2 regions of the Lacibacterium aquatile genome follow, and region 2 is predicted to be linked to the other one. Evidence: riboswitches for the same ligand, from Rfam matches in the RefSeq annotation. Region 2 holds a riboswitch; the other holds the start of a gene.
The links. Region 2 has a riboswitch for thiamine pyrophosphate ahead of thiB (thiamine ABC transporter substrate binding subunit). Riboswitches for the same ligand answer to the same signal wherever they lie in the genome.
Positions count from the first base shown of each region.

Region 1: it holds a riboswitch for thiamine pyrophosphate, as region 2 does, so the genes downstream of both, ACFSM5_RS15010 (YkoF family thiamine/hydroxymethylpyrimidine-binding protein) here and thiB (thiamine ABC transporter substrate binding subunit) in region 2, are expected to answer to the same signal.

Region 1 is NZ_JBHUIP010000012.1:714,924-722,484, forward strand. It holds gene ACFSM5_RS14990 (aliphatic sulfonate ABC transporter substrate-binding protein) at 1-475, opposite strand, end outside; gene ACFSM5_RS14995 (energy-coupling factor transporter transmembrane component T family protein) at 616-1,290, opposite strand; gene ACFSM5_RS15000 (ATP-binding cassette domain-containing protein) at 1,280-2,488, opposite strand; gene ACFSM5_RS15005 (ECF transporter S component) at 2,481-3,053, opposite strand; gene ACFSM5_RS15010 (YkoF family thiamine/hydroxymethylpyrimidine-binding protein) at 3,116-3,736, opposite strand; TPP riboswitch at 3,728-3,828, opposite strand; gene ACFSM5_RS15015 (MOSC domain-containing protein) at 3,997-4,539, opposite strand; gene ACFSM5_RS15020 (endonuclease/exonuclease/phosphatase family protein) at 4,571-5,242, opposite strand; gene ACFSM5_RS15025 (VTT domain-containing protein) at 5,245-7,404, opposite strand; gene ACFSM5_RS15030 (LysR family transcriptional regulator) at 7,484-7,561, opposite strand, start outside.
Region 2 is NZ_JBHUIP010000004.1:163,788-171,348, reverse strand. It holds gene mscL (large conductance mechanosensitive channel protein MscL) at 1-39, shown strand, start outside; gene ACFSM5_RS06400 (response regulator) at 120-1,016, opposite strand; gene ACFSM5_RS06395 (ATP-binding protein) at 1,031-4,438, opposite strand; TPP riboswitch at 4,590-4,701, shown strand; gene thiB (thiamine ABC transporter substrate binding subunit) at 4,760-5,761, shown strand; gene thiP (thiamine/thiamine pyrophosphate ABC transporter permease) at 5,765-7,351, shown strand; gene thiQ (thiamine ABC transporter ATP-binding protein) at 7,329-7,561, shown strand, end outside.

The sequences.
Region 1 (7,561 bases), on a different contig from region 2:
GCTTGGCGCCGGCCAAGGCGCGGATCAGGAAGATATGCGGATCGGTGCCACGGGTGACGGCGACGCGCTTACCCTTCAGGTCCTCGACCGTCTTGATCGGGCTGTCGGCATTGGTCACCAGCGCGGTCCATTCCGGCTTGGAATAGATATACACGCCCTTGATGGGGTTCCCGTTGATCTTACCCAGCAGGGCTGCTGCTCCGGCGGTGGAGCCGAAATCCAGCGAGCCTGCGTTCAGGAATTCCAGCGCCTTGTTCGACCCGGCCGACAGCACCCAGCGCACGGCGATTCCGTCCGCTTTCAGCTTTTCCTCCAGGATGCCTTTTTCCTTCAGCACCAGGGAAACCGGGCTGTAATAGGCGTAATCCAGGCGGATTTCCTTGGGCTTGTCGGCGGCGAAGGCGGCAGAGCAGCACATCGCCATCGCGCCAACGGCCAGCAGGCGGATCGGGCGGAGGGAGGCGAGAAGCGACATGGAACTCTCCTGAGCAATCAATGGCTATTTCACAGTTGATTGGCGTTATGAAATTTCTTTCTCGCGCCAAAGTGAGAAATTTTAAAGATCGATTCGCTGCGGGAGTCAACGCATAAAACATAAATTACAGAGATATTTGTTTATAATAAACGGGCAAAAATTGTAATTAGTGGAATTATCCCGACGGCAAGTGTCAGGCTATCAGCGAGGCGCCACCTTTGCTCGACGAGCCAGGAACGCGGTGTGTTGTCGAGACCTCGCGCCGCCATGGCCACCGACAGGCGGGCGGACTTGCGGATGGTCAAGGCCAGCAGACCCAGCAGAACGGCACCTTCACGGGCAAAGAACCCCATGCCTCCGCGCAGCCGTAGGGCCAGACGGAGCGAGCGCATATCCTCGGTCAGGCCGGGTAGCAGTTGATAGACTGCGCTGACGGCGAACCCTACCCGGGGCGAGAGACCCCAGTCGATGAGGCAGCGCACCAGCTTGGAAGGCGGGGTCGCACGCACGAACAGGAAGGAGGTCAGGCCGAAAACCAGGGTGCGCAGAAAGGGCGTAACACCGCTGTAGAGATCGCCGCCCACAGCCTCATTGCCGAACAAGGCATGGGTCCAGAGGAACCCAACCCCGAACAGCGCGAAGGGCACCAGAGTTTTCAGAAGTTTCCAGGGAGTGACCCGCTCCAGGACCAGCGCGGCACCGACCAGGGTTCCCAGCAGGATCGCCTGTCCCTGCCAGGACGCGACCCAGGTGGCGCCGACCAGCCAAAGCAGGGCGAGGGCAAGCTTGGCCCCGGCGTGACGCTTAGCCAGCATGGGCTGTTTCCCCTAGATCGACGGACCGGTGCGCGCAACGGGCAATCAGTTCGGCGTCATGGCTGATCAGCAGGACGGCGCGACCATCGGCGGCAACGCCAGCTATATCCGCCAGCAACCCGGCAAAACCGTCGGCATCGAGGCCGTTGGAGGGTTCATCAAGGATGGTCAACGGCCGACGGGCGGCAAAGACTCCAGCCAAGGCCAGCCGCCGTTTCTGCCCATGGGATAGGCGCAGGGGATGGCGGTCTCTGGCTTCGGCCAATCCTAGATCGCCCAGATCGACGCCGGGTGCCTGTTCGGCAACGGTGGCGGCGGTCAGACCTAGTTCGGGATTCTGGAACAGCATGGCCGTTCTCTTGGCATTGGCGGTGGCGAGGCGGCGCGCGAGGGTGGTTTTGCCGCAGCCGTTCGCTCCGGTCAGGGCCACGACCTCGCCCGCATGGAGCTTTAGTGGCCCGTCTTCGGCCAGCAATGCACCGGATCGTGCCGGTAGAGCAGACGAATGGCCGGGCAGACGAATGCCCAGGGCGCCCAGATCGCGGGCGAAAACATCGGCAGCCGGACCGTCTAGCGCCAGCCTGCCCGATCGATCCAGGACCAGCACGCGGTCGACCAGACCTCGCCAGGGATCGATGCGATGGTCGGTCGCGATCCAGCCGCCGTCATGTCTGGCCAAGGTCGCGAAGAAAGCGGCGGTGGAGTCTTCGTCCAGATCGGTAATCGCCTCGTCCAGCAGCAGGGGACCGCCCAGATGCCGGTGGGCGGTCAGGGCGGCGGCGAGGGCGACCCGCTGCCGCTCCCCGCCCGACAGCCGATGACACTCTCGGTCGGCAGGCAGGCGCGCGAGCGCCAATCCTTCAGATGCTGCCTGCTGCAGGAGATCGCGGGGCAGGGCACGGTTTTCGAGGGCGAAGACGATATCCTCGGCCACGGTCGCCGCGACCAGCTGGGTTTCCGGGTCCTGGAAAACCAGCGCTGCGGGTGCGGTGGGGCGGGAGAGCGCGCCAGAGATCTCCCCCGGTACGGCCTCCGGCACCAGCCCGGCCAAGGCGGCCAGCAGGGTGGATTTTCCCGACCCCGATGGTCCCAGCAGCAGGATGCGTTCTTCTGGGTTGATGGCGAGGGAGAGATCGCGCAGCAGGGGATGACCCTCCAGCGCGATCCCGACCCCCTCAAGGCTGAAACCTTTAGGCACGGTGGGCGATGGCCAGACCGTCCAGCACGCCGGTGCGGTTCAGCTTATTGCCGATCCAATGACCGAGGAAGGAGCCCAGCACGACACAGCTCGTCACCCGGATCGCGAACATGGCGATCAGCAGACCGGTATCGATCTTGCCGTAATCGAAGCGGACCCAGGTATAGACAAAGCTGAAGACGGCGGCAGCGATGCCCGACAGGATCAGGATCACCAGGTCATAACGCTTCCAGCGGGTGGCGAGGAACGGCAGTTCCAGCCCTGCGCCCTGAATGACGCCGGTCATGATCAGGATCAGGCCGCCGGGATTGCCGGTCAGCACCTCGGCCACGGCGGCCAGGGTTTCACCGGCAAAGGCGGCAAAGGGCTTGCGGATGATATAGGCCGCGACGATGCCGCCCACCATCCAGAAGCCCATCAGCGCATCCATGGCCAGCGGGCCGACGGCCGCCTGGGCCACCAGCCAGACCTGCACCCAGCCGAGGTAGAAGACGCCGAAAGCCAATCCAAGCGCGCAGACGGTCACGATATCGCGCTGCGTCCAGCGACGGTTGAGGTCACTCATAGTGATATTCCTTTGAAGAGGGATACGCCCGCCGACCCCGCGTCAGCGGGTGGGTACGGAGATCAGGCGGCGCGCTTCTTCGACGGGCTGTTGGCCGACAGGGTTGCTGTCAGCACCACATGGCCGCCGGGATGGGCAAAGCCGATGAACGTCTGCTCGATCACAGCCATCACGTCGGCGGCGTCCCCGTCCAGGCGGGTGCAGAAATTCTTCGCCGTCACATTGACGGTCGAGGCCTTCAGGAAGGCGATGCAGGCATAGATATCCGCCATATGATCGCCGCCACCCAAGGGGTAGAGGCTGATCTGGCAGGCAGTATCAATGCCGCTTTTTTCCGGTTTGCGTAGGCGTTCCAGCGCTGCCCTGGTCAGATTTTCCGGCGTCGCGTCGGTGGGGCGCGGCGGCAGAAGATCGGTGCGGCAGATGGGGTCGTCGGGTTCGCCCGGACAGCCGCGCGAGAAGGTCACCTGCATCACCACATGCTCGCCCGAGCGGGATGCTGCGGTGAAACATTCTTCAAGCGCGGGAAACAGCTCCTCCGGCGGCCCGACCAACAGGGTCGAGAGGTCGTCGGTCTGGCGCCGAAGCTTGGTGTATTTATCGAGATCCTTGATGGCGTCGAGGATCACGCCGACAAAACCGTCGGCCATGGGATAGAGGGAAAACTGACACCCGATGAACATGAGGTCGCTCGCTCCGCTGGCATTACCCAGATCAGCTAGAAGGGTCGGACACCATGTCCTCTCAGCCCTCGCGGGCCCCCCTGCAACGGGAGTCGTTAGAGCACGGACGGGCGGGGGTGTAAAGGGGCGAGCGCCGCCTCCCATTGTCATCCCGGCCCCCGAGCCGGGATCCGGCCATGCAGTGGGTCAGGCTCCAACGGTGTCGCCAGGCAAGAGCTTTCGGCCGGATCCCGGATCAAGTCCGGGATGACAGGTTATGCTTAAACCCGATCCATTTTCCGGTGCGGCAACGGCGGAAGCTCCACCCGGATCGCGTCGCCGGGCAGGATCTCGCCGCCCGCCAGCACGATGCCCATGATCCCGGCCTTACGGATAAGTCCGCCATCGGCATCTCGATCCAGGGTGGCCTTCATCAGGCCGGGCTGGAACCTGTCGAGCTGGATGCAGGGATTGCGCAGGCCCGTCACTTCGACAATAGCGTCGCGGCCGAGGTGCAGCTTTGCGCCGACCGGCAGGCTCAGCAGGTCGAGGCCGCGCGTGGTGACGTTCTCGCCCAGATCGCCGGGGCCGACCTTGAAGCCCTTGGCCGCCAGCTCGTCGAACAGTTCTGCATGCATCAGATGGACCTGCCGCAGGTTCAGCTGACTGGGATCGACCGCCACGCGGGAGCGATGTTTGACCGTGACACCCGCATGGGCATCGCCCTCGACACCCAGGCCTGCGAGCAGGCGGATGCTCAGCTGGTTCTTCTTGCTGAACTTGTGCCCTCGGCTCTGGCTGACGGCGATCACGGTGGTGCTCATGCCTTTTGAGTAGGCTGCAGCGCGGGGCGGGTCAAGCTTGGGCGATATCGGCAATCACCGGCAGATGGTCGGAGGCCTGCCGGGCTGCCGGATCGACCCAGCTTTTCAGGATCGTAACCTGCCGGTCCACATGCACCCGATCCAGGCGCAGCAGCGGGCGCCAGGCCGGGAAAGTTCGATGTCCCGTCCCCGAAGGCAGAAGATCCGCGAGACGGCGTCGCACCGATCCATCCCAATCGTTGAAGTCACCCAGCAGGATTGTCGGCTGCTGCGATCCGGACAGAAGGGCGCGCAAAGTGTCGATCTGCCGATTACGCTCCCCCCGGCCAAGACCCAGGTGGGTCGCAATAACCCGGAGGGTGCCAAGCGGGGTCTGCACCTGGGCGTCGATGGCACAACGGGGTTCGCGGCGGCCGACCGACAGGTCGTGCAGCTGGATCTCGCGCATCGGCCAGCGGCTGATCAGCACATGGCCGTAATGCCCGTCGGGGGCGGCGATGGTACGGGCTTCGGCGGCATGGTCGCCCAAGCCCTGCTTCAGGGCTGTGAGCGGTGCTTCCTCCGCCCGGCGACCGCGTGAATCCACCTCCTGCAAGGCGATGATATCGGGCTCGTGACCCCGGATCAGGTCGATGATGCGGGAGAGGTCATAGCGCCGGTCGGGGCCGATACCGGCATGGATATTCCAGCTGAAGATCCGCACCGTCAGTCCACCTTGCTCCCCAGGCGGGTCATCAGTTTCTGCAACAGGATGGACAGGGCGAAGGAAGCGCCAAGGACGCCAATCAGGATCGCTGCCCCGCCCAGGCTGGGGTTCTGGATCATGCTGCGCATCTGCCCGCCGAAACCGGACATCAGCAGCAGGCCCGGCGACATGCCCAGCAAGGTGCCGAGCACGTAATCCAGCGGACGGACCCGCAAGGCCCCGGCCACCAGATTGACGATGGTGAAAGGCGCAACCGGCATCAGGCGTAGAGTTGTGACAGTCAAGATTCCTTGGCGGGCGAGGGTGCGGTTGATGCGGTTGAGGCGCGGGCCAACGAAGCGGCGCAGGGCGCGCTTACCCAGCCAGCGACCGATGAAATATGTCGCGAGCGCGCTCAGCATCGCACCGGACGTGGCATAGAGCAGCCCCGGCCAGCCGCCGAAGACGGCGGCGGTACAGGCGATCAGCACCACCAGCGGGAAAGCGACCAGGCCACCGATAATGAAGATCGCCACCACGGCGACGGCTTCCCACGGGCCGCTGAGGCCGCGCAGATTGCGCTCCAGCAGGGCGGGGTTGGCCAGTTCGGCCAATGGCGTGAAGGCCCAGACGGCAGCCAGCAGGCCCACCAGCAGCAGGAAACCGGCGATGGAGGTCGCCTGCCCCCAGCGAAAACCACGCTTCGGGGTTATCGAATTGGGCAGGTAATAGAAGGGGTCGAGCGGATGTTTTGGATCCGCCATCGCCTCCACGGCTTCCGAGGCGGCCAACTCTTCCTCGCTGGGATCTTCCACCAGCCGCAGCTTGCAGTTTTCCGCGCATAGGCGATTGATGGCCTGGATCAGCGAGCGGGTTTTGCTAATCGTCTCCGCGACCTTGGCAACCGTGGTTCCGCAATGTTCGGCCAGCAGGCGGTAGCGGATACGAGCGATGCCGCGTGCCGCCTCATCGTCCCCGCTGGCGTCGATGATCAGATCGCATTCGCTGTCGGTGGCCATGGAACGCGCACAGAGGTTGGCCGACCCGATGCGCAGATAGCGGTCGTCGACGATCATCACCTTTGCGTGGATCTTGATATTGTCCCGCTCGCCTTCCTCGGGCCGAGTCTGGGGCGCAAGCACACTGACACGTCCGGCGACACCAGCATCCTGCAGGATCTTCATGAATCGACGACGGCCACCACTCATGGCCGAGCGTTCGAAGAATCCCTGATAGGAATGGGGGCAGACGATCACCGCTTCCAATGCCGGGCGCTGCCGCAGGGTTTCAGCCAGCACTTCAGCGAATTCCAGGCAAGTGACATATTGGCTTTCGAGATAGATGTAGCGCTCTGCCGTCGCTGCCATGGCGCGGAACAGGTCCGCGACTTCGCGCACCAGCTTCTCGTCATTGACGTTGGGTTCGGTGCGGGCGATCCCGACCGGCACATTCTGGAAGTCGGCAACGATACCGGCAGGCCAGGGGCTTTCGCAGGCAGGTGTCGAGGGCAGCACTTCCCCCGCCGCATGCAACCAACGTCGGCGCACCAGGGCGGTCATGGCGTCGGCGATAGGGCCATCGACCATCAGCTGCACGTCATGGAAAGGCGGATACGGCTTGCCGTCAGGATCGACCCGGTGCGGATTATCTTTGAGGTGGTCCGGGGTGTCCCAGCGCCGGATGGTCAGGTCGAGCCCGCCGGAGAAAGCCAAGGCCTCATCGATTATCACGATCTTCTGATGGTGCGAGGAACCCAGGGGAACGCTGTCATCCAGGCAGAGATCCACCTGCTTGGGCATTCGCCAGCGCAGGGCGACGGCGGGCATGAACTCGCGCTCGTTGGCGAAAAAGACCGAATAGTCCCACAGCAGGATTTTGACGCTCAACTGGGGGCGGCGGTGCACCAATTCGGCGATGAAAGGGCCAAGCTCCAGCGGCAGATCGTCGTCGACCGTCCCCTCCGGCCCGACCAGTGGCGTACGGCTGTCCACGTCCCAGCCGACGATGTAGATCGTCTGGCGGGCGGCGAGCATGGCTTTGCGCAGAACCGCGAAATAGGGGCCCGCGTCAATAAGCACGGTGGCGCGCCGGGCGGTCTCTACCCGCCAGACGGTTTCACCCGGAATCAGGATGCCGGGGGTTTCTTCAATCGCCGCCTGTCGTTCGCGGGTATTGAGCATGCTTGAGGCGCCTTCGTGCGGTGAACTCCTGATGAGTCAACCCCGCAGCAGACGAAAAGTGCCGTCAGCACCTTAGACTTTACCGAGTCTCACCGCTTAAATGTGCTGTTTCGGCCTTGAATAAGGTGCCCAGAGCGTCGGCGATGGCCCGCACCCG
Region 2 (7,561 bases):
GAGGTTCTTTCCGAGATCCGCGACCTGCTCAAGAAATAGTCTTTTCGGAGTCGAAATGAAAAAGGGCACCTCCCATGAGGTGCCCTGTTGCGTTTAAAATTGCTTATTCGCCGACGGCTTCAGGCGCTTGCCGCGACAGACCTCCCCAAGATCAGCATGCCCAGCCCCCAGGCCTCGTTGTTCTGCCCCTGAAGCCGCGCTTCGGATTCCTTGCGTCCTTCCAGCCGGGCAGTCTTGAAAATCTCCTGGGAGACCAGCTCCTGCCGCTCGCCCAGCAGCGTCCGCACCGACATGTCAGACAAGGCACCGCTGGGCTCCAGCAGCTTCATCCAGGTACCAAACAGCTTGTCCCCGGCCACCTGCCCATCCTTGGCATAGGTCTCGACAACGCCAAGCGCATAGCCAAGCAGGATCGTCTGCTCCCGCTTGTCGGCCCCATATTCAACGCGAGCAACATAGCGGGCATCACGGAAGATCTCGCGGGCCCCTTCCGGCACCTCGACCCCCTCAGTGGCGGCGCTCAGGGTGTCGTCAGGCAGGATCTTCTTGACCGGACGCCCGCTGAACTGGTCGATGGGCGACGTGTCCCCCAACTGCTGCCGCACCTGCTGAAGCAGCTTTACCCGCCGCTCCCGCCCGCCGGAATTAGGTCGGCGAGCCCAAAGGTCCAGGCGGGTCATGATGCTGGACAGGGTATCGCGCTTCCGGATGAAGTCGTCTCCCCCCGCCGACAGCGCATCGCGCAGGGCCTCCATTCCATCCAGCGCCGTCACGAACACGATGGGCAGATCGTCTCCCAACCGTTCGCGGATACGCGAACAGACGGTATAGCCATTGAGATTGGGCATATTGACGTCCAGCACCACGAGACGTGGACTGACGCGATGCAGCAGGTCCAGAACCTCCTGCCCGCTCCTGACCGCCATCGGAAAGTAACCTGCGGTCTTCAAGGCCGCTGAATAGGTCTGCAGCAGAACCCGTTCGTCATCGGCCAGAACAACGATACCTTTGGACATGGCGTGCTCCCCGCCTAGGCCACCATGAGCGCAGACTGCCACGCTCGCAGGGCTGCCAATCCGATTTCCACGGGCGTAACCAAGGCTGCCCGCAACTCTTCCACGTCAGCAGTCTTGCCTTTACGGGCGGCCTCTTCAAGGGCCCGGGCAAGACTTTCAATCTGCATCAGGCCGAAGTTACCGCTGCTGCCTGCAAGATCGTGCGCGTCACGAATAATCGTCTCCAACCCCGCATCTTCCTCCTGAATACGCGCTGCCCGAGATTCCGCCAGCGTAATGACATCGCTGATCAGTTCAAGCATCTCCTTTGCCGGCAGGATGGCCTGAAGCTCCGCCAGCCGCGCGACGTCAAGCGGCAACAGACCGCTTACCATCGGCACGACGGCCTTCTGAGGCTCCACCGGCAACTCTGCAACCTCTTCCAGGCCACGCCCTTCGAGGTTGAAAGCACGTCTTAATTTGGTTTCAAGCGTGTTGCGGTCAATGGGCTTGGATAAGTAATCATCCATGCCCTGGGCCAGAAGCTCTTCGCGCACACCGCGCATCGCATTGGCTGTCATGGCGATGATCGGCACCTGGCCCGAGCGATCCGGCAAGGCGCGGATCCGTTTTGCCGCCTCGCGCCCATCAATTCCCGGCAGTTGCAGATCCAGCAGGATGGCGTCGTACCGCACGGCGCCCGCCAGCGTGACCGCCGCTTCGCCGGTTTCCGCCAGATCGATGGTGAGGCCCGGCTGTTTGAGATAGCCGAACGCGACCTTCTGATTGATCGGATTATCCTCGACCAGCAGGATACGGCGCGGCCTGTCGGCTGCCAGTCCGGGACGGGCCGCCAGGGGTTCGACACTGGCCAGGAGCCGCCGCCCGCAGGCCGTGGCGACAGCATCGACGAGCACACGGCGCCCGAAGGGAGCGGATAGGATGGCATCGAAGCGCGGGGACAGGCTGGCAGGCGGGCGTCGGACCACCGGCCCGATCAGGATCAGCGGCGGTTGCCCCGGCAGAGACGGCAAATACTTGAGCTGCTCATAAAGCGCATCTGCATAGCTGGTGTCATTGGCGACAAAGAGGACAGCATCAAGTGGCGGGCCTGTCAGGGCGCTGTCAGCTAACGACTGGGTATCGTCGAAGGGCAGTACACTGGCCCCCGCTTCGCTCAAAAGCCGCTGCGCGATCCGCATGCCTGTGCCGGAACGGTCGACAACGCCAATCGTCAGATCGGCCAGCGTCGGGCGATGATCTTCCGTATCCTCGGCAAATGTCAGCGGGACCGTGAACCAGAATTCGCTGCCTAAACCGATCTCGCTCTCAACCCCGATAGAGCCGCCCATCAGTTCGACCAGTTGACGACAGATGGCCAGCCCGAGCCCTGTACCACCAAAGCGCCGGGTGATCGTCTCGTCTGCCTGGGTGAATTTAGCGAACAGACGCTCGCGCGTGTCCTCCGTCATCCCCATGCCGGTATCCGTCACAGCAAAGCGGATCAGGCCATCATCGGTCCGCGATGCAGACAGCCGGATCTCGCCGATTTCCGTGAATTTGACAGCATTGCCCAGCAGGTTGAGCACGACCTGGCGCAGGCGTGTGGGATCGCCCACATAGGCGCGATCAAGCTCTGCCGACAGATCGAGATGGAGTGCAAGCCCACGGGCATGTCCACGGGGCGCGACCAGATCGAACGCCCCCTCCAGCACGCTCGACAATTCGAACTGGATCGCCTCCAGCTCGATACGGCCTTCTTCCAGCTTGGAGACATCGAGAAGATCGTTGATAAGCGCTAGCAGGATTTCGGCGCTTTCCCGCACGGATCCGACGTAGTCGCGCTGCTGCTGGGAAAGCTGGGTTTCGCTCAGAAGCTCGCTCAGACCCAAAATCCCGTTCATGGGTGTGCGGATTTCGTGGCTGACGTTCGCCAGGAAGTCCGTCTTCGCCTTATTTGCCGTTTCGGCCTGCGCCTGGGCCACTTCTGCGGCACGCAAGGCTGCAGCGAGCTGGCGAGCGTGTTCCTCCAGTTTCAGCGACGCCTCTTCCCGCTCGCGCTCATGCAGTTTGCGGTTCGATACATCTTCGGCCACCAGAACATAGCCGCCGGTCGGGATGGGTCGGCCCCGGATATCAAGATAACGGTCGTCCGCCAACCGAACCTCGCTGCCGATATGGTCGCCCATCATCATGGCAGCCAGTTGCTCGTCCGTCAGAATCCGGGCTTCCTTGAAGGCCGCGATCAGCGCTTCGCCCTTCCCGCTCTGGGAGAGCACGCTGTCAGGATCGATGCCAGTCAGCCGCCAGATCGCGGTGTTCCAGACCACCAGATCATTGGTGCGGTCGAAGACAGCCATACCGTCGGGAACGCTTTCCGTCGCCGCCTGCAGGATGGCCGATTTCGCGGCAACAGCCCGTTCCAGCTCGATGCGATAAGTGACATCGCGCGCGACACCGACATAGCCTTCGAAGCGTTCATCCGCCCCGAAGATCGGCATGCCGGCCAACAGCAGGATATGCTCCCGGTCATCAGGGTCGCGGTAGCTGATTTCCAGATCTCGAAACGGACGCCGGGCCTCCAGATCATAGATATGCTGCTCGACCTTGGCGCGGTCTGGATCGGACTCCATCCATTCCAGATGGTAACTGCCGATGATCTCCTCCGGATCGAGGCCCAGTTGGGCGATATCCGGGGACACCATGCGAATACGCAAGCTATCGTCGGTTTCCCAAAACCAGTCGGTTGCAACCCGGGTCCAGCGCTCCATGCGCGCCCGCGCCGCCCGCGCGCCTGCGGCCGAAGTCTCCGCCGCGACGATTGCGCCAAAGCCGCGCCGGATCGACGGCAGCACGACAGCCATCGCCTCGATCAAAATGACCAGGATGATCGCAACCACCAGAGCAAGCTGGAGCCGGTTGTATTGCAGCAGCTTGGCATCGGCAGCACGATATTCCAGCGCCTGAATTGCCTGGAGCTCAGGGAAAAGATTATCGATCACCAGCGCCTGGATTTCCGCCGACCGGACCGGGCGTTCCCGCAAGGGCAACGGAATAGGATATGTCGACAGGGTTTCGACCACGGCGCCCAAGTCATTCAGATGCTCGTAGAGCCGCAGAACCCCAGCCGGGGCCGTCGCATCACTATGGGCCGGATCCTGCCGATGCCAGACCCGCGCGACCCAAGTGTCGAAGCGACGCCATTCGTCCATCAACCGCCCATTGAGGGTCTTGACCGCATCGGCATCCGTCTGGGCAATCCGTGTCTGGGCCGTGATCGCGAGACTTTGCAGCGACGTGAGCGTCACCATTATCTGAGCGTCGCGTTCGCTCCGTTCGGCAATAATGCTACGGATACCGATCGTCACCAGGAAGATCGCAAAGACGAGCCCCAGTAGAATGACTGCCAGACCGACATAAATACGGTTGAAACGACTGCGCAAGCGCCAAGCTTCGCCGTCGCGTCTAGTATCCTGTTTCATTCGGCCTGAATCAGCGGACATAATACTGATATCGCACGATCAACTGTCGAAAGCTAGCGATAGACGCCGTTAACCGCCTTGCGCATTCGTCATCCCCTGGGCTAGAACCGAAGCGCTCTCAACGGGGTGCCCCTTCTGGGGCTGAGAGGCCATGGGTTTCCCTTGGTCAACCCGCAAAACCTGATCCGGATCATACCGGCGGAGGGATTGAGATGCGGTTTACGAACCCAAGGATTCTCGGAACCGCTTCACCACCCTTCGCCTTCTTTGGAGTTGCTCCTCATGAAGGCGTTCAAGCTTTTAACGCTCGCTACTATCATAACCGCTGCGGCTTTCACCGCATCGGCCCAATCTGCGCTGACCGTTTATACCTATTCCGGCTTTGCCTCCAAATGGGGTCCCGGTCCCAAGCTGAAAGCGGCCTTCGAAAAGACCTGCGCCTGCACGGTCACTTTCATCGGCATGGAGGACGGCGTCGGTGTCCTGACCCGCCTGCGTCTGGAAGGCAAGGACAGCCCCGCCGATGTCGCGGTCGGTCTTGACCAGAACCTGACGTCCGAAGCCGGTGCCACAGGTCTTTTTGCCCCGCATGGTCAATCCATCGACGCGCTGACTCTGCCGGTCGCCTGGAAGGATGCGAACTTCCTGCCCATCGACCATGGGGCCTTCGCCGTCGTCTATGACAGCCAGAAGATTGCGACTCCTCCAAAGAGCCTGAAGGAACTGATCGAAGGCAATCACGGCCAGAAGATCATCCTGCAGGATCCGCGCACCTCGACCCCCGGCCTCGGCATGCTGCTGTGGATCAAATCCGTCTATGGCGATGGATCGGAAGCCGCCTGGGGTAAGTTCAAGGGCAACATCCTGACGACCACCAAGGGCTGGTCGGACGCCTATGGCCTCTTCACCAAGGGCGAGGCGCCGATGGTCCTCTCCTACACGACCTCGCCTGCCTATCATCTGATCGAAGAAAAGAGCGACCGTTATAAGGCGGCTATCTTCTCCGACGGGCATTATGCGCAGATCGAGGTCGCCGGCCGCCTGAAGGCGTCCAAGAATGAAGCGCTGGCAACCCAATTCCTCGCCTTCCTGATAACGCCCGAAGCCCAATCCATCCTGCCGACCACGCAGTGGATGTATCCGGTCCGCGATCTGGGGAACGAACTGCCCGAAGCCTTCCGCACCCTGCCCAAGCCAGATAAGACTCTGATGCTCGATAGCACAGAGATTGCTGGCAAGCGCAAGGTCTGGACCGACGAATGGCTGCGAGCGATGGCGAAGTAAGCTTTGCTGCGCCAACCCTACATTGGCCAACCCTACATTGGTCTGGGACTGCTGACGCTCATCGCGGCGGCAGTCCTGAGCGCCCTTGCCAGCCTGTGGCACCTGGGGATCGACGAGCCCTTTTCGCTCGCGGATCCCTATCTGCTGAGCGTTGTAAAATTCACCCTATGGCAGGCCGCTCTCTCCTCCCTCATCTCCGTCCTGCTGGCAGTGCCGGTCGCGCGGGCACTGGCACGACGGTCGGAGTTTCCGGGCCGGGGGCTGATGCTGCGTTTCTTTGCTCTGCCCCTGGTGATGCCCGCCATCGTCGTTGCCTTGGCCGTCGTCACGCTATTCGGTCGCTCCGGCTGGCTGAATCAGGGACTTCAGGCTCTGGGCCTGCCGAGCGTAGCGATCTATGGGTTGCCCGGCATTCTGATCGCCCATGTCTTCTTCAATATGCCGCTCGCCGCCCGCCTGTTGCTGACGGTGCTGGAGCGGATCCCGGCTGAACATTGGCGATTGGCGGCGCAGCTTGGCCTGTCGCCCGCCGATTGTTTCCGGCGGATCGAAGCGCCGGTCCTGGCCCGTGCCCTGCCCGCCGTCGCGGTCCTTATCTTCCTTCTGTGTTCCAGCAGTTTCACCATCGTCCTGTCGCTCGGCGGCGGACCGGCAGCCACGACGCTGGAGGTCGCCGTCTATGAGGCGCTGCGCTCCAGTTTCGAGCCCGGCCGCGCCGCACAGCTGGCGCTGGTTCAGTTGGCCCTGACGCTTATCTGCCTTATCTTAGCCCGCCGCCTCACCGCTAACTGGCCGCGCGAAACCGACCTGGGTCGCCGCATCGCCCGCCCGGACAGCAAGCTTGCCACGCTTGCCGATTGCCTCGTGCTGGCTGTGGCGGCTGCTTTTGTCGGGCTGCCGCTGGTGGCATTGCTGATAGACGGGCTGTCCGGCCCTATCGACAAAGTCCTGCTGGACCCGGACCTGCGACGCGCCCTGGGGCGGACCCTGATGATTGCCATAATGGCGGCCCCTTTGAGCGTCCTGATCGCCTGGGGCCTGCTGACCGGCGCCCGCGCTGCCAAGGGTCGGCTACGAGGCCTGCTGACGGGTGGAGGCGATGTCGTGCTGACGGTTCCGCCCCTGGTTCTGGGGACAGGCTGGTTTCTGCTGCTGCGCCCGCTGACGGCTCCGGATGAACTGCGCCTCGGCCTTGTCATTGTCATGAATGCCTTGATGGCCCTGCCCTTTGTCCTGCGCAGCCTGGGCCCGGCAATGAGCGATGCGGGCGAGCGGCAGAACCGTCTCTGCGCCGCCCTGGGGATTTCCGGCTGGAACCGTTTCCGGCTGATCGACTGGCCGACCCTGCGCCGCCCGCTTTGCCTGGCATTGGGACTGGCGGCAGCCTTGGCGGCAGCCGATTTCGCCGCAGTCGCTCTGGTGGGGGCCGACGACAGCGACGCCCTGCCCTTGCTGCTCCACGCCCGCATGGGCTCCTATCGCCTGAATGACGCCTCAGTCATCGCGCTGATCCTGACGCTGACAGGCCTTGTACTTTTAAGCTTCTTCGATCTGGGGGGACGTGTCCTTGGCCGACGCCATCGCGCTTAAGGCGGTAAGTTTCGTTTATGACGGCTTCCCTATGAGCTTCGATCTGCGGGTCGAGGCAGGCACGTTGCTGGCCCTGATCGGCCCCAGCGGCGCCGGGAAAAGCACGTTGCTGAACCTGATTGCGGGGTTCGAGCGCCCGTCGGCAGGCAAGATCCACCTGATGGGCGAGGATGTCACCGCGCTGCCGTCCGCCAAGCGGCCGGTGACCAC